4 regions of the Rhizobium sp. 01N424 genome follow, and region 2 is predicted to be linked to each of the others. Evidence: riboswitches for the same ligand, from Rfam matches in the RefSeq annotation. Region 2 holds a riboswitch; each other region holds the start of a gene.

Region 1 (5,483 bases), on a different contig from region 2:
GGCCGCCGGGGCGTCATCCCGGAAGCGGCCCGCACGATCGTGCGCACCAACACCACCGTCATCGGTGCGCTGGCGCTGCGCCGCGGCGAAGCAGACGCGCTGATCTGCGGCCTCGAAGGCCGTTACGAGAAGCACCTGCGCGACGTTCGCCAGATCATCGGCAAGCGCAAGGATGTCCGCGATTTCTCGGCACTCAGCCTGCTGATCTCGCAGCGCGGCGCCACCTTCTTCACCGACACCTACGTTACGTTCAATCCGAGCGCCGAGGAAGTGGCGGAATCCGCCGTTCTGGCTGCCGAGGAAATCAAGCGCTTCGGCATCACGCCGCGCGCCGCCCTCGTCTCGCATTCCAACTTCGGCTCGCGCGAAAGCGAAAGCGCAACGAAGATGCGCGGTGCCTTGCAGCTGATCCGTGATGCCGCCCCCGATCTCGAAGTCGATGGCGAAATGCATGGTGAGAGCGCAATCGCCGACGAAATCCGCAAGCGCGTCATGCCGTCCACCACGCTGCATGGCGAAGCCAACCTGCTGGTCTTCCCGAACCTCGATGCCGCCAACATCACGCTCGGCGTCGTCAAGTCGATGACCGACGGCCTGCATGTCGGCCCCATCCTGCTCGGCACGGCGCTCCCGGCACACATCCTGGCACCGTCTGTCACTTCGCGCGGTGTCGTCAACATGGCGGCTCTGGCCGTGGTCGAGGCCCAGCAGCCGGCGTGATTTGCCGTCGATCGGAAAAATGCGTTAGGATTCCTTCGTTAGCTTGTTAACGGAAGGCAGCTAGACAGAACGGATGCGGCAAATGCTCTGCCGCTTCCGGTTTACTATGCTGCGGGATGATACCGTGAAACGCCGAAGCCTGACCCTTGCTCTCTTTCTCGCTGCTGCCGCGCCCGCGGCGGCGCAGACCAGCGCGATCTGCGAAGATCTGCGCGGACGCCTTGCCGACCTGCCGCAGGTGATCGGCAACGGCCCGGAGATCCGCCAATATGCAAGCGCCATAGCCGAACAGAACCTCGAGCTCCGCAAGCTGCGCAACGACCTGCGCAGCAACGGCTGCAGCGTCGACAGCATGGTTGTCATCGGCGGCGAGAACGACCGCTACTGCAGCGACCTGCAGGAATCGGAATCGCGGATGATCGACAACATCCACTATCTCCAGGACCGCCGCAATCAACTGCGGGRGGCCGGCGGCACCGGTGTCAACGAACGCCGCGAACTGATGGCCGCCCTCGACGATAACGGCTGCAACGACGATCCGGGCTATCAGCCGGACGAGCGCGCCTATGTCCCGGCGCCAAGCACCGAAGAACAGGCGATGCGCGGCGATACCTTCATTCCGCTCGGCAACGGCGAGGAAGGCAACACGCAATATGGTGTGCCGCGCGGCGAGATGATGTCGCATGTCAGCACCATGTGCGTGCGCAGCTGCGACGGCGGCTTCTTCCCGATCAGCACCAATGCGACCTCGATCGATTTCAGCCGCGACGCCTCGACCTGCTCGAAAATGTGCCCCGGCATCGAGACCGAGCTGTTCTATCAGGACGTCTCCAACACCGACGCGGCCAACATGATCTCAGCCGCGACTGGCGCGCGCTACAGCGCCATGCCAAACGCCTTCGCCTACAAGAACCGGGCGCCCGGCGAGAAATCCTCCTGCAGCTGCAATCTGACCGCCTATTACGAACAGATGCGCAAGAACCAGACGGTCAGCGCGCCGCCGCCAAAGGGCTCGATCACGACAATCACCACCAAGCCGCCGGCAACGGCAGCCCCCGCACCGGCTGCGCCGCAGGCACAGGTACCGGACCGTCCCTACGACCCCGGCAACAGCAAGGTGCGCCAGATCGGCCCACAATTTCTCGCGGGCGACCAGGGCAGTATCGATCTGAAGAACCCGGCCACCTCAGGCCCGCAGCCGCAGCAGCAACAGCGGAATTAGCGGCGGCCCCAGCCATCGCGGAAGATCAACTCGTCGAGCGAAAGCCGCTGCCGCCAGCCTTTGACGGCCAGCTCGGGCTCGCTATGGAGCGTATCGACATAGCCGATGCAGAGCCAGGCGACGATCTCGACATGCTCGGGCACGCCGAGAATGTCCTTGAGTTCGCTCTCATGGAAAATGCTGACCCAACCGACGCCGATGCCTTCGGCCCGTGCTGCGAGCCAGAGGTTCTGCACCGCACAGACGGTTGAATAGCTATCCATCCGCGGATTATGCGTCCGCCCCAGCACGACGTCACCGCTGCGTGACGGATCGCAGGTGATGCAGATGCCGAGCGGCGCCTTGAGGATGCCCTCGAGCTTCAGGGAACGGTATGTCGCCTGCCGCTTACCGTCGAACATCCCGGCAGCCTCGCGGTTAGCCCGGTCGAAGGCATTCCACACGCGCTGGCGCACACCGGCACCTTCGACGACGATGAAATTCCAGGGCTGCATGAAGCCGACCGAGGGCGCGTGGTGTGCGGCCTCAAGCAGCCGCATCAGCACATCGGATGGGATGGGATCAGGCAGAAACTGGTCGCGCACATCGCGCCGGGTCATGATCGCCCGGTAGACGGCGTCGCGCTCGTCAGCGGAAAAGGCAGACGCGCCTTCAAGCGCATCCTTGTTCATGGGCCGCATCGTCAAATCCCCAACAACGCAACCGCCCCGCCGTCCGCGCGGGATCAGTCTATGATGCCAGGCCGGTCTTCTGACTTGGCGTCATCCGCCCGCCGCAGCCTTCCCGGTGTCAACCAGTGGCATGATGCGGCAGGCGTCGGCCTTACAGCGTTGGGCACGTTCCGGGCTCGCACCGGATTCCCGATTCTCCCGCGGCAAGCGGGCACCTGACAAAAGCCTCATGCCCGCTTTTACGAGACGCTTCAAGTAGCCGGGAAATACCGGACATAGGCAAACTCGTCACCTTCTGGTGACCAGCAGGGAACATTGATCGTGCCCTGCCCGCCGAACAGCTCGAACAGCGTCGTCAGATTGCCGCCGTCCATATCCATCAACCGCAGCCGCACATGCAGGTCGCGCGGATGATCGAAGACGTCAGCGCCGTAGGAAAGCAGCAGCACCTTGTCGTTGGTGGGCGCCGGATGGGCAAACCAGTTGCCGTAATTGTCATGCGTGACCTGCTCCAAACCGGTCCCATCGGGATGAATGCGCCAGATCTGCATCAGCCCCGTGCGGCTGGAATTGAAATAGATCCACTGCCCGTCAAAGGAATAATCCGGCCCATCATTGCGCCCCTCGCCATGCGTCAGACGCCGCTCGGCGCCGCCATCGACGGAAATCGTATAGATGTCGAAGAGATCGCCGCGGATGCCGCAATAGGCGAGTTCCTTCCCGTCGGGCGACCAGCCATGCCAGTAGGACGGCAGGTTTTCGGTGATCTGTTTCGGCGCGCCGCCTTCCGACGGTAGCGTATAGATGCAGGATTTGCCGTGCTCGGTCTTGTCGGAAATCACATACTGCCTTCCGTTGGGCGAAATGCCGTGATCGTTGTTGCAGGCAGTGGCAAAGCCGGTATCGACCTGCTGCAGACCGCCCTCACCATCCGGTGACAAACGGTAGAGAAGGCCATCACCGTTCAGCAGCAGGTAGCGGCCATCGGGTGAGAAATTCGGCGCCTCGATCAGCTGCTCCGTCTGGAACACCACCCGGCCCCGACCAGTGCGGATATTGTAGATCTCGACCGAACTGCGCATGCATACCTCCCGCATTGTGCAGCGGCCCGGCCCTCAGCCGTTCCGCTTCATTCTGATTTGCATGCGGTTTGTGCCATGCATTCGCATTTCGATAAAGTCACATTGCTTCAGAAGCGAGCTGAGGTTCGTGGCATCAAAACGCTGCGCCTTGAACTCCGGATCGACCTGCCGCAACAGCGTCCCGAGTTTCGCGATATCGAGCCAGCCTTCGCCCTGCAGCTTGGCCGCCTGCAGCGCCTGGGTGATATAGGGCCGGATATTTGGAGAGGGCTGCAGCGCAATCACCTTCGGCAGCGCAAAGGTGGAATTCGCCTCACCAACATTGAGCTCGAAGAAATCGTCGAAGGACTGCCGCAACAGCGCCGATGCGTTGGGCGCGCCCAGTCCGATCGCCTGCTTGCCGCGCATGCGGATACGCATCGCCAGATGGCCGACATCGCGGTCGCTGCTGGCGATGCAGAAAAGATCGATCGCCGAACCGGCCAGATATTCCATTGCATCGATGGCAAGCAGGATATCCGCACCGTTCTTGCCGGAATGCGAGCTCACAGCCGTCTGCAGGCTGAGCGCCTGACGTCCGGCCTCCGCGATCCACGGCTGCGCCGCCTCGTTCGTGAAGTCGCCATAGGCCCGGCGCTCGATGAGACGTCCGTATCCGCCGGCGATGCTGATGATCTCTCCCGCACAGCGCGCCGGCAGGTTTTCCGTATCGATGAAGACGGCGACCTTGGTTTCCCGCATGCTCAAACCTCCCGCGTTTCCAAAACATAGAAACGCGAGAAGAGACTGCCGTCAGCAGCTTTCGGTTGATCGGGTTAACGATCGCTAACCACGATCCCTAAAACGGTTGGTGATCGGATAGCGGCGGTCGCGGCCGAAATTCTTCTTGGTGATCTTCACGCCGGGCGCCGACTGGCGGCGCTTGTATTCGGCAAGATAGAGCAGATGCTCGATCCGGTGCACGGTCGCGACATCGTGGCCGCGCGCGACGATCTCATCGACGCCCATTTCCTTCTCGACGAGGCATTCGAGAATGTCGTCGAGAACCGGATAAGGCGGCAGCGAATCCTGGTCGGTCTGATCAGGCCGCAGTTCGGCAGAGGGCGCCTTGTCGATGATGTTTTGTGGGATCACCACGCCTGATGGGCCAAGCGCATCCGGCGGCACATGCGCATTGCGCCAGCGCGAGATCGCATAGACCTGCATCTTGTAGAGGTCCTTGATCGGATTGAAGCCGCCGTTCATATCACCGTAGAGCGTCGCATAGCCGACCGACATTTCCGACTTGTTGCCCGTGGTGACGACCATCGAGCCGAACTTGTTGGAGATCGCCATCAGGATCGTGCCGCGGGCGCGGCTCTGCAGGTTTTCTTCGGTGATGCCACTATCGGTGCCTTCGAAGAGGTCGGAGAGCGCCGAGGTAAAGCCGGTCACCGGCGCCTCGATCGGCACGATGTCGTAACGGCAGCCGAGCGCCTTGGCGCATTCAGCGGCATCCTTCAACGAGTCCTCGGAGGTGTAGCGGTAGGGCAGCATGACGGTGCGCACCCGCTCCTCGCCCAGCGCATCGACGGCAATCGCCGCGCAGATCGCCGAGTCGATGCCGCCGGAGAGGCCAAGCACGACATTCTTGAAGCCGTTCTTGTTGACGTAGTCGCGGAAGCCAAGCAGGCAGGCGCGGTAGTCGGCCTCCTCCTTCTCCGGAATATGCGACATCGGTCCTTCACTGCAACGCCATCCATTGTCGCCGCGCTTCCAGGTGGTGACGGCAAGCGCCGGTTCGAACTG
Region 2 (5,483 bases):
CGCGTGCCGCGCGTTTCGTCCATCGCCCAGGCGCGGTCGAAATACTGGTCGATACGGCTGCCGACAGCCTGGATCTGCAGGCGCATCGCCTTGCCCTCAACTGCGGCAAAGCCCTTCAGGCGCAGCACGTCATGCTCTGCAATCACGCCCTTCAGCTTCTCGATGAAACCGGCCGTATCGGCAATCGCGCCGAGCTCGACGACGAAGCTGTCGAACTCGTCGTGATCGTGCGGCGTGCCGTCCTCATGCTCGAGCTCGTGATGGGACTTGCGGTTGGCGATATCTTCCTCGGTGCCGACGCCGAGGCCGAGCAAGACGCTGGCCGGAACCTCGCCGTTCTTCGCCTCGATCAGCGCAGGCTTGCGCGAAATGCGCGACGCCACTTCGTCACGGACGCGGATAATGCCTGCGGCATCGAGCAGATCCGTCTTGTTGAGCACGATCAGATCGGCGCAGGTCAGCTGATCTTCGAACAGCTCCTCGATCGGGCTCTCGTGATCGAGCGACTCGTCTTCGGTGCGGCGCGCATCGACGGCATCGTGGTCGTCGGCGAAACGTCCGGCGGCAACGGCGGCGCTGTCGACGACGGTGATGACGCCATCGACGGTGACTTCGCTGCGGATGTCAGGCCAGTTGAAGGCGGCGACCAGCGGCTGCGGCAGCGCCAGGCCCGAGGTTTCGATGACGATATGATCGGGGCGCTGCTCGCGCTCCAGCAGCTTGGTCATCGTCGGAATGAAATCGTCGGCAACCGTGCAGCAGATGCAGCCGTTGGTGAGCTCGATGATATCGTCCTCTGTGCAGTTCTCCGCGCCACAGCCCTTCAACACGTCGCCATCGACGCCGAGATCGCCGAATTCGTTGATGATCAGCGCGATCTTCTTGCCGCCGGTGTTGGAAAGCAGGTTGCGGATCATCGTCGTCTTGCCCGCGCCGAGAAAGCCGGTGATCACGGTTGCGGGGATCTTCTGGTTCATAAACTTCAACCCTTCATTTTCAGCGGCAGCCCTGCCGCAATAAAATACACGTCCGCGGCGGAGGCCGCGATCATCTGGTGCAGCCGTCCGGCATGATCGCGGAAATCCCGCGCCATCCGGTTCTCGGGAACGATCCCGAGGCCGACTTCATTGGAAACAAGCACGAGCCGCGCCCTGGCCTTCGGCAGCCAGGCGGCAAGAGCCGCAGATTCCACCGCCATGTCCCGCTCGCCCATCATCAGATTGGTGACCCAGAGCGTCAGGCAATCGACAAGGATCGCCCGCCCTTCGCCGTCGACGGCCGACAGGCATTCGACAAGCTGCAGCGGCTCCTCATGCGTCGTCCAGGACGGCCCGCGATCGTCCCTATGGGCAGCAATCCGCGCCCGCATCTCGTCGTCCCAGGCCCGCCCGGTGGCGATATAGTGGCGCTCGAGGCCGCTCTCGGTGATCAGCTGTTCGGCGAAACGGGATTTGCCGGAACGAGCGCCGCCGAGAATGAAGGTGGTGCTGCTCATGTGAGGATGGCTCCGGCATCAGCGTATTGGCGTCCACCACACCCACCTCCCTCATTCCTGTGCCTGTCACAGGAATCCAGCCACGGCGCGTCTGCGCCGTGAATGAAACCTAGCAGCAAGGAAATAAGTCTTCTGTGCCCAAGGACTTGGGCACGCTGGATTCCTGTGACAAGCACAGGAATGAGGGAAATCCTCAGGGCCGCACGTAACGGCATGCAAATTCGTGTTTCAGCCATGACAACCTCCGTGCTGGCAGCGGACAGGATTGCCCTTGGGTGGGCTCTTCGCCCGGCACGGTTGGCAGGTCTCCTGGCTCGCGGTTTGAGGCCCCGACAGGGATGGCGCAAGGCCATCCCTGATCGTGCCAGCGGATCTTCCTCGCCTTCCCGGCTGCATTCTCGTGAAAAGGCGGACGATTCGTAGAAATGGAGGCGTCCAGCCCCTGCTGATCACGATGCATTCCAGTGGCTTTTCCGGTGTCCTTGAGCCAACGCCCTGCCACAGAATGCGGCGATCAGGCGGTGGTGCCGGTGCACCGGATGGAAGACCCTGACCGCTCTACAGTCGCGGGGTCGGCTGTGATGAAGACGCCCGGTTTGGGTCCGCCCCGTCACATTCCCTTTTCATCCAGGGCGGCAATCACCGCTCCGGAACCATCCGTTATTGATTTCATCGTTAGGCGCGCGGCAGCGCGAAGTCAATCGAGCCTGACGCGATGGAAAATGCCTCGTCTTAACACGACTGAGTCTACCAAACAGATAGTCTATTAAATTCATTGACTTACGGACAGATTTCGCTTGCCGCCGCCTCGCTTTTGCTGCAATTGCTCGCGAAATCATGCGGCGCACAAAGCGTGCTTCCTTGATCCTGCTCCCCGTCGCCTAGTTCTGTCATCATGCTCACGAAAACCGATATCGGCCGCCTGACGCGGCGCCATCTCAAATTCGATTTGGCGCGGCTGCGCGCGCTGGCGCGGCAGAACGAAATGGGCATGGTTTTCGCCGGTGGCGCGGTCGGCGTCATCTCCGGCTGCGCGGTCACCGGCATGAGCCTGATCTCCCGGGAGATGCACAGCCTCATCTTCGGCATCAGCGATGTCGATCGTCTCAGCTCCTCCGATATCAGCAACAAGCTGCTGCTGCTCTTGGCACCGGTCTGCGGCGGCATGCTTCTCGGCTTGCTGCTCTTCATCCTCAGCAGGACACGCAAGAAGCCGATGGTCGATCCGATCGAGGCCAATGCGCTGCATGGCGGCCGCCTGTCGCTGACGGACAGCATCATCGTGGCGATCCAGAACCTGATTTCCAACGGTTTCGGCGCCTCGGTCGGCCTGGAGGCCGGCTATACACAGCTTGCGGCGGGCCTGGCCTCGAAACTCGGCCTGAAGCTGCAGCTGCGCCGCGCCGATCTGCGCGTCCTCCTCGGCTGCGGGGCGGCGGGCGCCATCGCCGCCGCCTTCAATGCCCCGCTAACCGGCGCCTTCTACGCGTTCGAGCTGATTATCGGCACCTATACGATCGTCTCGTTGACACCTGTCGTCGTCTCTGCCCTACTGTCGACGCTGGTGGCACGGCTGCTCGCAGGCAACGATTTCACCATCGACGTCGGCAGGTTCGGCACTGTGGTGCCCGCCGATTATGTTCCGGCCATTCTGCTTGGCGCCTGCTGCGCCGGTGCCGGCATCCTGATCATGCAGGGCGTTTCCTTTGTTGAGGAATTGGCTCGCAAGAGTTCCGTGCCGACGCCGGTACGCCCGGCGCTCGGCGGCATCGTCGTCGGCCTGCTGGCCACCATCTCTCCGCAGGTGCTTTCGGCAGGGCATGGCGCCCTGCATCTCAACCTGGCGCATCAGGTGGCGATCCCGACGCTCGTCGGCATCCTGCTGTTGAAGTCGCTGGCCTCAGCCGTGTCGATCGGCTCCGGCTTCAGGGGCGGCCTGTTCTTCGCCTCGCTGTTTATGGGCGCGCTGCTCGGCAAGCTCTTTGCCTATTCCGCGCCGTTCTTTGCGCATGCCTCGCTGACACCCGAAGTCTACGCCGTCGTCGGCATGAGTTCACTCGCAGTCGCCATCATCGGCGGACCGCTGACGATGACCTTTCTGGCGCTCGAAATCACCGGCGACTTCCCGATCACCGTATTGGTGCTCGCCGCGGTCATCACGTCCTCGCTCGTCGTGCGCACCACCTTTGGCTACTCCTTCGCCACCTGGCGTTTTCACCTGCGCGGCGAAAGCATCCGCAGCGCTCACGATGTCGGCTGGATCCGCAATCTGACGGTCGACAAGCTGATGCGCGCCGACGTCAAGACCGCCAATGCCGCAACCACTGTCGAAGAGTTCAAGAAGGCTTTTCCCGCCGGCGCCACGCAACGCGTCATCCTTGTCGATGACACAGGCAAATATGCCGGTCTGGTGCTGGTGCCGGAAATTCATGCGAATCCGATCGCCACCGACGACGAGGGCAAGGGGCTGGAGAGTTTCGTTCGCTACAAGAACGATTTCCTGCAGCCGCAGATGAATGCCAAGCAGGCAGCCGCCATTTTCGACAAGAGCGAGAGCGAAGCGCTCGCCGTGCTGAACAATCTGATCGAGCGCAAGGTCGTCGGACAGCTCAGCGAAAGCCACACGCTACGCCGCTACAGCGAAGAGCTCGACCGGCGGCGCCGCGAAATCTCCGGGGAAATCTAGCCAAGCAGCCGGTTCAGCCAGTCACGGTCGAGATGCGCCTCCAGTTCGGCCGCAACGGCATCCAGCGCCCGGTTGACGCTCTCCGCGTAATTGCGCCTTTCGCCCTGAAGGCCGAAACTCTGCAGCAACCGGCTGCGATAGGCATCGCCGGAAAACAGGCCGTGCAGATAGGTCCCGACGATACGTCCATCCGCAGATACGGCACCATCCGCGGCACCATCCACCACGGCCGACGGCCGGTTGCAATCCGGCCCCTCGGTCACGCCGAGATGGATCTGATAGCCTGACAGCGGCGTACCATATTCAGCAGAAACAGCATGGCTGTTGCGGACCGTCTTCTCCGGCGCCATGACGGTCTCGACGTCGAGCAGCCCGAGCCCGTCAACCTCCGCCGTTCCGCCCTCGATGCCGAGCGGGTCGTGCACCTTGCGGCCGAGCATCTGATAACCGCCGCAAATGCCGATCACCCGGCCGCCGCGCCGGACATGGGCGGTCAGATCGCGATCCCATCCCTCAGCGCGAAAATCGGCAAGGTCGCTGATCGTCGATTTGGAGCCCGGCAGCACGACGAGCGCGGCGTCTTCGGGAAGACGCTCCCCGGCACGCACGAACACCAGCTCGACGTCGTCTTCGGCTCTCAGCGGGTCGAGATCGTCGAAATTGGCAATCCGCGGCAGAACGGGGACGGCGATCTTCAATGCGGCCCCGCTTCCCCGCGCCAGCTTTTCAAGAACGACTGAATCCTCCGCAGGCAGCCCGCCTGCCGCCTTCAGCCAGGGCACGACGCCGAAGCACGGCCAGCCGGTATAGCGGCCGATCGCGGCGATCCCGTCGTCGAAAAGCGAGACGTCGCCGCGGAACTTGTTGATGATATAGCCGGATATCATCGCCCGATCGGCATCGTCGAGGATAGCATGCGTCCCAACGAGCGAGGCGATGACACCACCGCGATCGATATCGCCGACCAGCACGACCGGCACGCCGGCCCTTGTCGCAAAACCCATATTGGCGATATCGCCCGGGCGCAGATTGATCTCCGCCGGCGATCCTGCGCCCTCGACGATTACGAGATCGGCGCCTTCTGAAACCGTAGAGAAACTCGACAGTACAAATTCCAGCAGTTGCGGCTTCAGACGCTGATAGTCACGCCCCTTTGCCTGCCCCCAGACCTTGCCCTGGACGATGATCTGGCTGCCGTTCTCCGATTGCGGCTTCAGCAGCACCGGATTCATATGAACAGATGACGGCGTGCGTGCAGCCAGCGACTGCAGCCACTGCGCCCGTCCGATCTCGCCGCCATCG
Region 3 (5,483 bases), on a different contig from region 2:
CCGTTGGCATCGGGGATGAAGCGGCCATAGGGATCGGTGCGCAGCAGTGGAATGTTGGTGACATCGGCATCGGTCAGGTCGATGCCGAGCATGTCGCGGGCCTGCGCCTTGATGTCTGCCCAGGTGGGCAGACCACGGTCGCCGTCAAGAAGATGGCCGGTCGCGACAGGCTTGCCCTCATGCATGACATATTCGCGCAGGAACACCTGATGCGATGCATGCGAGGTGTAGGTCTGGTTCTGATCGACCCAGGGAGTCGTGGTGTTGGCAGCCACTTCGCCGTCGGCGTCGCGGCTGGCGCGGGTCAGAACCATGAAATTGGTTTGCGGGGTTGCCGGATTGTAGAGCGGATCATCCGGCGAGAGCGGGATGTAGACCGTTCCAGCGCCGCCCTTGGCCACGAGGTCGAGACCATGGTCGAAGAACTGGCCGAACAGCGTGAACATCGAGTTGTAAGGCGCGGAGTCGCCGATATCGGGCGAGACGTTCTCGAACGTGTAGACATAGACGGGACTGCCCGCGGCGGCGAGAACGGTGCCATCGGGGCCGACGACATTGGTTGCATGGACGACGGGCGCGCCATTGGCGTCCTGCATCGGTGCGCGCGTAGCGGTCTTGCCCTCGGCGAGCATGGCATCATAGACCATGATCGCGGCCGGGTTGTTGCTGGTCTGATCGACGATCAGGTTGGAGATGATGCGCGGATCGGCGTCGACGACTGTGCCGGGCGCAAGCATCGGGCTGCCGCTCGGTGTACCAGGCGTATAGTTGCCGTTGGTCAGGTAGACCGGATTTTGCGGTGTCCCGAACATCTGTGTGTCGTCATTTTCGTTGACGTAGTTCGGCTGCACCAGCGGCGTGAACGGCTGGTCGGCTGCGCCCCAGGTTTCCTTGCCATCGAGCAGGTTGTTGTAGCTGCCGTCGACGGTTCTGAGGCCGTAGGGCAGGAGATGCGCCTGCGGCGCACCGGTGCCGGTCGCGCCGGCTGCTTCGCCGGCTTCGGCGACGAGCGCGGCAAGGTCACCACCGGCCGCATGCTGTTCGGCGATGGCGATCTGCTTCAGGATGAACTCGAGATCGTGTCTTACAAGCGTAACCATTTTCCCCTCCGTCGGCGCGCTGTCCTGGCGCCTGGTTTTTCGCAAACTTGTCCTGTCCGCCGGATCGCGCTGCGAGCCCGGCGGTTTGAATTGCCCCTGATGTCTTCAAAGCCCGCCTTGCAGGGCTGGCTTGGGATGATGCGATCTTGCGGAAAGTTACCGGGGTTTTGAACGGCGCATGGTCGGACGATGTTTTCGATGTTCGTCCACGGCAAAAGCAGGTCTTCGGTCCTTATCCTTCCGGGAGTAAGGTCCTATGATGAATTGGCCTTTGGTCTGATAGAATTCATACGGGCCTATAGTACAAAAATGGTTCTTTATTTCCTTGGGTAATATTGCAAGGATGATAGCGCTATCGGCCTTGGGGGGACGTTTTGCCGGACGAATACTTAGGCGCCAGAAATGCTGGCGTAGATGAAAGCGCGGAAGCGCCGCGACTGTTTAAGCGTATCCTTCGATGGGGCGCCGAGCGGACCCTTTCCACGCAGTTCCTGATCGCCAGCAGCCTGGTTATTCTGATCGCCACGGTTTCTGCGGGCTATCTGACGACGCGGCTGGTTGCCGACAAAGCGCTCAGCGGAAAGGCCGGCACGACGGCCTTGCTGGTTCAGAGCCTGACTGAGGCTGAGGTGCAGGAACTGGGCGCCTCGACGCGCCTTAAGGCCGCCAGCATCGCTCATCTCGACGCGCTGTTCGGCGATGCGGATCTCCAGGCGCGTTTCCCGCATATCGAGATATGGGCGCCCGACGGGACTGTTGCCTATTCCCGGACTAAACAGATGATCGGCCACCGCTTCAGTTTCCCCGAGGGCCTGCAGCGCGCCTTGAAAGGCGAAATTGTCGCCGTCTATGCGGATCTTCATGCCGACGAGCATACGTTCCGCAACATCAATACCGAATATCTCGAAATCTACAGCCCGCTGCATGACCAGGCTTCGGGGCGGATCATCGGCGTGGCCGAGATCCATGAGGATCCGAGCGGTTTTGTCGATGAGCTCGCGCGGCTGCGGGTGGTCACCTGGACGACGGTGGCGCTGTTCTCCTTCGTCGTCATGCTCGGGCTGTTCCTGATCGTCAGGCGCGGCAGCCGGACGATCGAGCATCAGCGGCAGGTTCTGAGCCACCGCGCCGAGGAAGCAGAGTCCGCCTCGAAGGAATTGATGGAGCTGAGGGACACGGCGCGCCGGGCCTCCATGGAATTCGCCAACCTCAACGAGACCTTCATCCGCCGCATCGGCGCCGATCTGCATGACGGCCCGGTGCAGCTGATGACACTGGCGATCCTGCAGCTCGACGAGCTGCGCGACCTGACCAAAAAGGATGAGCGCGCCAGGCTCCTCGACGAGACCAGCAAGACGCTGGGTGAAGCGCTGATCGAGGCCCGGACGGTCACCAAGTCGCTGCTCTTGCCTGAGATCCTGCATCTCTGGGCCAAGGACGTGGTGGCCGAAGCGATCAGGCAGCATGAGGCGCGCACCAAGACCAAGGTCGCTTTTGTCTCCAGCGGCACCAATGCCGATCTGCCGCCGGCGCTGAAGACCTGCATCTACCGTTTCGTCCAGGAAGGGCTCAACAATGCCTACCGCCACGCCGGCGGCAACGGCCAGCGTGTCCGATGTCGGATCGACATGCCCGTCATCGCGATTTCGGTCGAGGATGACGGTTTGCCCTCCGGGACGGTGCCGTTTGCGGCGCGCGAGGGCGGAATGGGGCTCTATGGCCTCCGGCAGAGGATCGAGAGCTTCGGCGGCAAGCTTGCTGTCACCAAGCGGCCGGGGGGCGGCATGATACTGGAGATGGTGCTGGAGCTGCAGCAGGCTGACGCAGCTGGCCTATAAGGCGACGGACTATCCGAATTGATAACTGGCTGAAAGCATACAGATCGAATAGACAGAAATCCGATGAAGTTAACCAAGCATTAAAATCCGTCTTTATGTTTGGCTCTGTTTACTTTAGAGCTATCGGAAAGAAGACGAGGGGGTTTATTCGTCATTATGTCTATCTCGGTCGCATTCGTTGATGATCATCCAATATTACTGGATGGACTCGTTAATCTTTACTCGGCGAAGGAAGATCTTCGGGTGACTGCCCGTGGGCAGAACGCCATCGACGCACTGAAGATCGTCGAGGAGCACCGGCCCGACGTTCTTGTCACCGATCTCAGCATGCCGGGCGATACGCTGGCGGCACTCGAGCTGATCCAGAAGAACTACGAAGGCACGAAGGTCGTGGTCTTCACCGCCACCGCCAATATCGACACGGCGATCCAGGTGCTCAATCTCGGCGTCTGCGGCTATGTGCTGAAGGGCAGCACGGCGCGCGATCTGTATGAGGCGATCAAGACCGTGCATGACGGCAGCACGTTCATCACGCCGGGTTTCGCCACCAAGGTGATCCTGTCGATGAAGACGGCCGAGGTGCGCCGCAAGGCGCAGATGCAGAAGCGCCTGAGCGCCCGCGAGGAGCAGATCGTCAACTACCTGCTGCAGGGCAAGACCAACCGCGAAATCGCCAGCATGCTTGATATCAGCGAGAAGACCGTCAAGCACTACATGACGATCCTGATGCAGAAGCTCGATGCCCGCAATCGCGTCGAAGTGGTGCTTGCTGCCCAGAAGCTGCAGTCTCCCGCGGAGACCGGCGCGCCATCCTCGATGCTGTTGTCGTAATCGGCGAGCACAGCCAACCAAAGAAACAAAGACATAAACATATCTTTATGTCTATTGACGTGTGATCCGCGATGCGACATGCTCGTGTCATCGTGGTTCTGCGGACCTTTGGTTCGGAGCTAAGAGGGAATCCGGGGGAAATGCCGGAGCTGCCCCCGCAACTGTAAGCGGCGAGCGGCCGTCCATTCATGTCACTGGGGAAGACGCCCCGGGAAGACGGACGGCAGCGTTGACCCGCAAGCCAGGAGACCTGCCGCGATCGATAACGTCCACGGGCGGGGTGTCCGGTGTGCCGCTTTTGCGACCGGCACGCCTGTGTCCGCGCGCCGATGCGTCATCCCAAGCCTTGCCCACAACCCTCGGGGTAAGGAAACATGAGCATCAAGACTGCAAATCTCGGATTCCCTCGTATCGGAAAGCACCGCGAGCTGAAGTTCGCGCTGGAAAGCTATTGGGCCGGAAAGTCCGATAGGACAGCACTTCTCGACGTCGCCAAGACATTGCGGGCCGAACATTGGGCGCTGCAGAGGGCGAAGGGGATCGATATCATCCCTTCCAACGACTTTTCCCTCTACGACCATGTACTCGACACGGCGGTGATGGTCGGTGCCGTACCGGCCGAATATGGCTGGAGGGGCGGTCCCGTCGATCTCGACATCTATTTCGCCATGGCGCGCGGCTCAGTGGGCGCTGAGCACAGCGATTGCGGCCATGCGCATCATCATGAGGGCGTTCCGGCGCTCGAAATGACCAAGTGGTTCGATACCAACTACCACTACATGGTGCCGGAATTCACCCGTGACCAGCGCTTCGCGCTGACCGAAAACAAGCCGCTGCAGATGTTCCGGGAGGCAAAGGCGCTCGGTGTCCACACCCGCCCGGTCATTCTCGGCCCGGTGACCTTCCTGAAGCTCGGCAAGGCGAAGCAGCCAAGCTTCGATCCGATCGAACTGCTCGACCGGTTGCTGCCTGTCTATGCGGCCATCCTCGCGGAGCTCAGCACTGCGGGTGCCGATTGGGTGCAGATCGACGAGCCAGCCCTCGTGCTCGATCTCACAGACGCTGAGCGGAACGCGCTGACCACGGCCTACAGCGCGCTTCACCAGCTGGTTCCGAACCTGAAGATCATGATCGCCAGCTATTTCGGGGCATTGGGCGACAATCTCAAGACAGCAGCGGCGCTGCCGGTTGCCGGTCTGCACGTCGATCTGGTGCGCGCGCCCGAGCAGCTCGATGCGGTCGTATCGGCGGTGCCTGATGACCGGGTATTATCTCTCGGCGTCATCGACGGCCGCAACATCTGGCGCGCTGATCTCGAGAGACTGCTCGATCGGGTCGAGGCGCTTTCCAAGACGCGTCCGATCGAGATCGCGCCGTCTTGCTCGCTTCTGCATGTGCCGATCGATCTTGCGCTCGAAACGGCTGTCGACGCCGAGGTCAAGGAATGGCTGGCTTTTGCCACGCAGAAGCTGGATGAACTCTCGATTTTGGGGCAGGCGCTTTCGCAGAGCCGCGATTGCGTGGCCGATGCCATCGGCAGATCTTCGGGGGCCGCGGCCGCCCGCGCAGCATCGCCGAAGGTCAACGACCCCGCGGTCAGGAAGCGCATTGCAGCGATCGACGAGACCATGAAGCGCCGCAAGGCCGGTTTCGCCGAGCGCAAGGCGATCCAGCAGACGGATATCCGCTTGCCGCTGTTCCCGACGACGACGAT
Region 4 (5,483 bases), on a different contig from region 2:
ACGGTCGAAGTCGGAAGCCAAAGCTCCGACCTCGCCTCGCTCGACTGACGCTGCTCAGAAGTTCCAGTCCTCGTCCTCGGTCGCTACGGCCTTACCGATGACGTAGGACGAGCCGGAGCCCGAGAAGAAGTCGTGGTTCTCGTCGGCATTCGGCGAGAGCGCCGAGAGGATCGCCGGGTTGACCTTGCAGGCCTCCGGCGGGAACAGCGCCTCGTAGCCGAGGTTCATCAGCGCCTTGTTCGCGTTGTAGTGCAGGAACTTCTTGACGTCTTCGGTGAGCCCGACGCCGTCATACAGCGCCTCGGTGTACTTGGCCTCGTTGTCGTAGAGCTCCAGCAGCAGATCGAAGGCGAAATCCTTGATCTCCTGGCGGCGGGCCTCCGGCAGGCGGTCGACGGCGCGCTGGAACTTGTAGCCGATATAGTAGCCATGCACCGCCTCGTCGCGAATGATCAGGCGGATCATGTCGGCGGTGTTGGTCAGCTTGGCGCGGCTCGACCAGTACATCGGCAGATAGAAGCCGGAATAGAACAGGAAGCTTTCGAGGAAGACGCTGGCAACCTTCTTCTTCAGCGGATCACCGGAAGCATATTGCTCCATGATCAGCGCCGACTTCTTCTGCAGAAACTCGTTTTCATCGGACCAGCGATAGGCGTCGTCAACGTCAGGCGTCGAGCACAACGTCGAGAAGATCGACGAGTAGGAGCGCGCGTGCACCGCCTCCATGAAGGAGATGTTGGAAAGCACCGCCTCCTCATGCTGGGTCGAAGCATCGGCCATCAGCGTCACCGAGCCGACGCCGTTCTGGATGGTGTCGAGCAGCGTCAGGCCGGTAAAGACCCGGATCGTCAACTGCTGCTCTTCCGGCTTCAGCGTCGCCCAGGAGGGAATGTCGTTCGACAGCGGCACTTTTTCCGGCAGCCAGAAATTGCCGGTCAGGCGGTTCCAGACTTCGAGGTCCTTGTCGTCATCGATGCGGTTCCAGTTGATGGCGCGGACGCGGGATACGGGTTTGGCGTGCATGTTCATGGGGAATCTTTCCTCAATCAGTTCTGTTGGAGGACGCGGCCCCCTCACCCTAACCCTCTCCCCGCTGGGGAGAGGGGACGTGCCCGCCTACACGCCTCAATCAAGGGGCTGACGGGCGCTTCGGTTCCCTTCCCCCCAGCGGGGAGAAGGTGCCGGCAGGCGGATGAGGGGGCTCCGGGCTCAAGCGTTGCTAAAGCGATAAGGCTTCAAATCACAGCGTACACGACACACATCCCTCCACCTGCGTCCCCTCCAGCGCCATCTGGCGCAGACGGATGTAGTAGATGGTCTTGATGCCCTTCTTCCAGGCATAGATCTGCGCCCGGTTGATATCGCGCGTCGTCGCCGTGTCGCGGAAGAACAGCGTCAGCGACAGGCCCTGGTCGACATGCTGGGTCGCAGCCGCATAGGTGTCGATGATCTTCTCCGGCCCGATCTCATAGGCGTCCTGGTAATAGTCGAGATTGTCGTTGGTCATGAAGGCCGCCGGATAATAGACGCGGCCGATCTTGCCTTCCTTGCGGATCTCGATCTTGGAGACGATCGGATGGATCGATGACGTCGAGTGGTTGATGTAGGAGATCGACCCCGTCGGCGGCACGGCCTGCAGGTTCTGGTTATAAAGCCCGCCTTCCATGACGGCCGTCTTCAGTGCCAGCCAGTCTTCCTGGGTGGGGATTTCGATACCGGCGTCGTTGAACAGGTCGGTAACCGTCTGCGTAGCCGGTTTCCATTCTATTTCGGTATACTTGTCGAAATATTCGCCCGATGCGTATTTGGAATTCTCGAAACCCTTGAAGCTCTGGCCGCGCTCGACAGCCAGCCGGTTCGAGGCGCGGATCGCGTGATAGGTCACCGTGTAGAAATACATGTTGGTGAAATCGACACCCTCTTCGGAGCCGTACTGGATCCGCTCGCGGGCGAGATAGCCGTGCAGGTTCATCTGGCCCAGGCCGATCGCGTGGCTCTCGTCGTTGCCCTTCTCGATCGACGGGACGGAGGAGATGTGGCTCATGTCGGAAACTGCCGTCAGCGCCCGGATCGAGGTCTCGATCGTCTTGCCGAAATCGGATGAGTCCATGGCGGCGGCGATATTCAACGAGCCGAGATTGCAGGAAATGTCCTTGCCCATCACCTTGTAGGAGAGGTCATCGTTATACTCGCTGGCTTCGCTGACCTGCAGGATCTCGGAGCACAGATTGCTCATGGTGATGCGCCCGGCGATCGGGTTCGCCCTGTTCACCGTGTCTTCGAACATGATGTAGGGATAGCCGCTCTCGAACTGGATTTCGGCGACGATCTGGAAGAAATCGCGGGCCTTGATTTTCTTCTTCTTGATGCGGCTGTCGGCCACCATCTCGCGGTATTTTTCGGTCACCGAAATCTCGGTGAACGGCACGCCGTAGACACGTTCCACGTCATAGGGCGAGAACAGGTACATGTCCTCGTTGTTCTTGGCGAGCTCGAAGGTGATGTCAGGAATGACGACGCCGAGCGACAGCGTCTTGATGCGGATTTTTTCGTCGGCATTTTCGCGTTTGGTATCGAGGAAGCGCATGATGTCGGGGTGATGGGCGTTGAGATAGACGGCACCGGCCCCCTGGCGCGCGCCGAGCTGGTTGGCATAGGAGAAGGCGTCCTCGAGCAGCTTCATCACCGGGATGATGCCGGAGGACTGGTTCTCGATATGCTTGATCGGCGCGCCCATTTCGCGAATGTTGGTCAGCGACAGCGCCACGCCACCACCGCGCTTCGACAGCTGCAAGGCCGAATTGATCGAGCGGCCAATCGATTCCATATTGTCTTCAACGCGCATCAGGAAGCAGGAGACCAGCTCGCCGCGCTGCTTCTTGCCGGCATTGAGGAAGGTCGGCGTCGCCGGCTGGAAGCGGCCGGAGATGATCTCATCGACCATGTCGCGCGCTAAGGCCTCGTTGCCCTGCGCCAAGGCGAGTGCCACCATGCAGATGCGGTCTTCATAGCGCTCCAGATAGCGCTTTCCGTCAAAGGTCTTCAGCGTGTAGCTTGTGTAATATTTGAAAGCGCCGAGGAAGGTCGGGAAGCGGAATTTCTTGTCATAGGCATGGTCGAAGAGATCGCGGACGAAATTGAACGAATACTGATCCAGCACCTCCTGCTCGTAGTAGCCCTCAGTCACGAGGTAATCGAGCTTCTCCCGGAGATTATGGAAGAACACGGTGTTCTGGTTGACGTGCTGCAGGAAATACTGCTTCGCCGCCTGCCGGTCCTTGTCCAGCTGGATCTTGCCGTCCTCGTCATAGAGGTTCAGCATCGCGTTCAGCGCGTGGTAATCCAGCCCTGTTTCCGCGGCCTGCGCCTTTACAGGGCGCTCGAGAACTGCCGTGTCCAAAATCGTTCCAATCCGTGTTTGACATTGGCAACATCATCAGCGGTGCCGAGCAGCTCGAACCTGTAGAGGTACGGCACCTGGCATTTCTTCGCGATGATGTCGCCGGCAAGCCCATAGGTCTCGCCGAAGTTGCTGTTGCCCGCGGCAATCACGCCGCGGAGGTTCGAACGGTTTGCCGCATCGTTCAGGAAACGGATCACCTGCTTGGGCACAGCTCCCTTGCCGCCCTCACCGCTATAGGTTGGGACCACAAGCACATAGGGTGAGACGGCTTGAAGCGTCTCGCCTGATATCGGGATGCGCCGGGCGGGAAGGCCGAGCTTTTCGACGAAGCGATGAGTGTTTTCCGACCGGCTGGAAAAATAGACGATCTCGCCCATCGCAGCCGCCGCTCAGGCGAGCGCGCTGATCATGTCGGGGCGGAAGCCAGCCCAATGCTCCTCGCCGGCGATGACGACGGGAACCTGGCGGTAGCCGAGACCCTGCACCAGATCATAAGCGGCGCTATCGGTGGAAACGTCGATGATCGTGTAGTCGATGCCCTGGCGATCGAGCGCGCGGGTGGTTGCGGTGCACTGAACGCAGGCGGGCTTGCTGTAGACGGTGATGCTCATGGGAAAACCTCGTGACTAAAAGGCATGGGATATCGTTCGGACATCCGCCGATGTCCGCGCTTGGGAAGATCGAAAAGGAAGACAGCCGTTGCCGATTGCCGGGCGTCAGCAGCCCGTCATTCGCGCCGGTATGATCTGAAACTCAAAGACATAAGACTTCACCCCGAAGTGGCTCATGCGGGACACACCGGAGGAAGCGAAGAGCGGCATCATGCCCACATCTCATCGCTCGCCAGCCGGACACCCCGCCCGTGGACGTTTTCGCTCAAGGCAGGTCTCCTGGCTTGCGGATCATCACATTCATCCCGGTCTTCCCAGATCTTCATGACCCAGTGACCCGAAATGGGACAGATGCTCGCCGCTCACAGTTGCGGGGGCAGCTCCGGCATTGCTCCGCCTTGCGGCAGATCTCACCGAATTCCCGTCTTAGCCCACGATCCTTTGCGAATCGGAGGAACCTCGAACACTAGATATAGTACGCGAGTCTATTTTTACGTCAATGGATGGTTCAGGTTTCGGGTGCCGCAAGCCGAAAAAATGAATGTGATGTGGATAACAGAAGATTAATGCGGATTGGCTGTGGAAAAGAGAAGCCGGCAAGAGCCGGCTCCTCGAATGCAATGACGATCAGGCCGTTGCCGTGGCAACGCGTTCGCGCAAAGACCGCGCCGCCGCCACCATATTGACGAGCGCCGGCTTCACTTCCTCCCATTTGCGGGTCTTCAAGCCGCAATCCGGATTGATCCAAAGCTGCGAATCGCCAAGCCGCTCGCGCGCTAAAAGAAGCAGACCGGTCATATCGTCAATATCGGGAACGCGCGGCGAGTGGATATCGTAGACACCCGGGCCAATTTCGTTCGGATAGTCAAAACTGCGGAATGCCTCCAGCAGCTCCATCTTCGAGCGCGACGTCTCGATCGAGATCACATCCGCATCCATCGCGGCGATAGCATCGATGATGTCGTTGAACTCCGAGTAGCACATATGCGTGTGGATCTGCGTCGCGTTGCTGACACCGGTCGAGCACAGGCGGAAGCTTTCGACGGCCCAGTCGAGATAGGTCTTCCATTGCGAGCGCCGCAGCGGCAGGCCTTCCCGGAGTGCTGCCTCGTCGATCTGGATCATTCTGGCGCCGGCCTTTTCGAGATCACCGACCTCGTCGCGAATCGCCAGCGCGATCTGCCGGCATGCTTCGCTTCGGGCGATATCATCACGCACGAAGGACCAGTTGAGGATCGTCACCGGTCCAGTCAGCATGCCCTTCACCGGCCGCTCTGTCAGAGACTGGGCATATTGCCACCAGCTTGTCGTCATCGGCTTCGGCCGCGCGATATCGCCGAAGATAATCGGCGGGCGGACATAGCGCGACCCATAGCTCTGTACCCAGGCATGCTGCGTGAAGGCAAAGCCTGACAGCTGCTCGCCAAAATACTGCACCATGTCATTGCGCTCGAACTCGCCATGAACGA

The links. Region 2 has a riboswitch for cobalamin ahead of cobU (bifunctional adenosylcobinamide kinase/adenosylcobinamide-phosphate guanylyltransferase). Riboswitches for the same ligand answer to the same signal wherever they lie in the genome.
Region 1: another riboswitch for cobalamin. It lies ahead of bluB (5,6-dimethylbenzimidazole synthase); the one in region 2 lies ahead of cobU (bifunctional adenosylcobinamide kinase/adenosylcobinamide-phosphate guanylyltransferase).
Region 3: another riboswitch for cobalamin. It lies ahead of metE (5-methyltetrahydropteroyltriglutamate--homocysteine S-methyltransferase); the one in region 2 lies ahead of cobU (bifunctional adenosylcobinamide kinase/adenosylcobinamide-phosphate guanylyltransferase).
Region 4: another riboswitch for cobalamin. It lies ahead of nrdH (glutaredoxin-like protein NrdH); the one in region 2 lies ahead of cobU (bifunctional adenosylcobinamide kinase/adenosylcobinamide-phosphate guanylyltransferase).

The regions. Positions count from the first base shown of each region.
Region 1 is NZ_JBFTRK010000008.1:192,150-197,632, forward strand. Features, by position in the region: gene AC1DNK_RS20390 (NADP-dependent malic enzyme) at 1-720, shown strand, start outside; gene AC1DNK_RS20395 (DUF2865 domain-containing protein) at 845-1,942, shown strand; gene bluB (5,6-dimethylbenzimidazole synthase) at 1,939-2,622, opposite strand; cobalamin riboswitch at 2,666-2,847, opposite strand; gene AC1DNK_RS20405 (TolB family protein) at 2,865-3,695, opposite strand; gene AC1DNK_RS20410 (NYN domain-containing protein) at 3,729-4,436, opposite strand; gene AC1DNK_RS20415 (NAD+ synthase) at 4,521-5,483, opposite strand, start outside.
Region 2 is NZ_JBFTRK010000002.1:96,133-101,615, forward strand. Features, by position in the region: gene cobW (cobalamin biosynthesis protein CobW) at 1-977, opposite strand, end outside; gene cobU (bifunctional adenosylcobinamide kinase/adenosylcobinamide-phosphate guanylyltransferase) at 983-1,495, opposite strand; cobalamin riboswitch at 1,778-2,168, opposite strand; gene AC1DNK_RS06170 (chloride channel protein) at 2,391-4,181, shown strand; gene AC1DNK_RS06175 (cobyric acid synthase) at 4,178-5,483, opposite strand, start outside.
Region 3 is NZ_JBFTRK010000004.1:217,745-223,227, forward strand. Features, by position in the region: gene AC1DNK_RS13765 (peroxidase family protein) at 1-1,100, opposite strand, end outside; gene AC1DNK_RS13770 (sensor histidine kinase) at 1,475-2,938, shown strand; gene AC1DNK_RS13775 (response regulator) at 3,095-3,769, shown strand; cobalamin riboswitch at 3,846-4,041, shown strand; gene metE (5-methyltetrahydropteroyltriglutamate--homocysteine S-methyltransferase) at 4,144-5,483, shown strand, end outside.
Region 4 is NZ_JBFTRK010000004.1:223,374-228,856, reverse strand. Features, by position in the region: gene AC1DNK_RS13805 (efflux RND transporter periplasmic adaptor subunit) at 1-48, shown strand, start outside; gene nrdF (class 1b ribonucleoside-diphosphate reductase subunit beta) at 55-1,029, opposite strand; gene nrdE (class 1b ribonucleoside-diphosphate reductase subunit alpha) at 1,241-3,400, opposite strand; gene nrdI (class Ib ribonucleoside-diphosphate reductase assembly flavoprotein NrdI) at 3,370-3,780, opposite strand; gene nrdH (glutaredoxin-like protein NrdH) at 3,793-4,014, opposite strand; cobalamin riboswitch at 4,267-4,491, opposite strand; gene metE (5-methyltetrahydropteroyltriglutamate--homocysteine S-methyltransferase) at 4,642-5,483, opposite strand, start outside.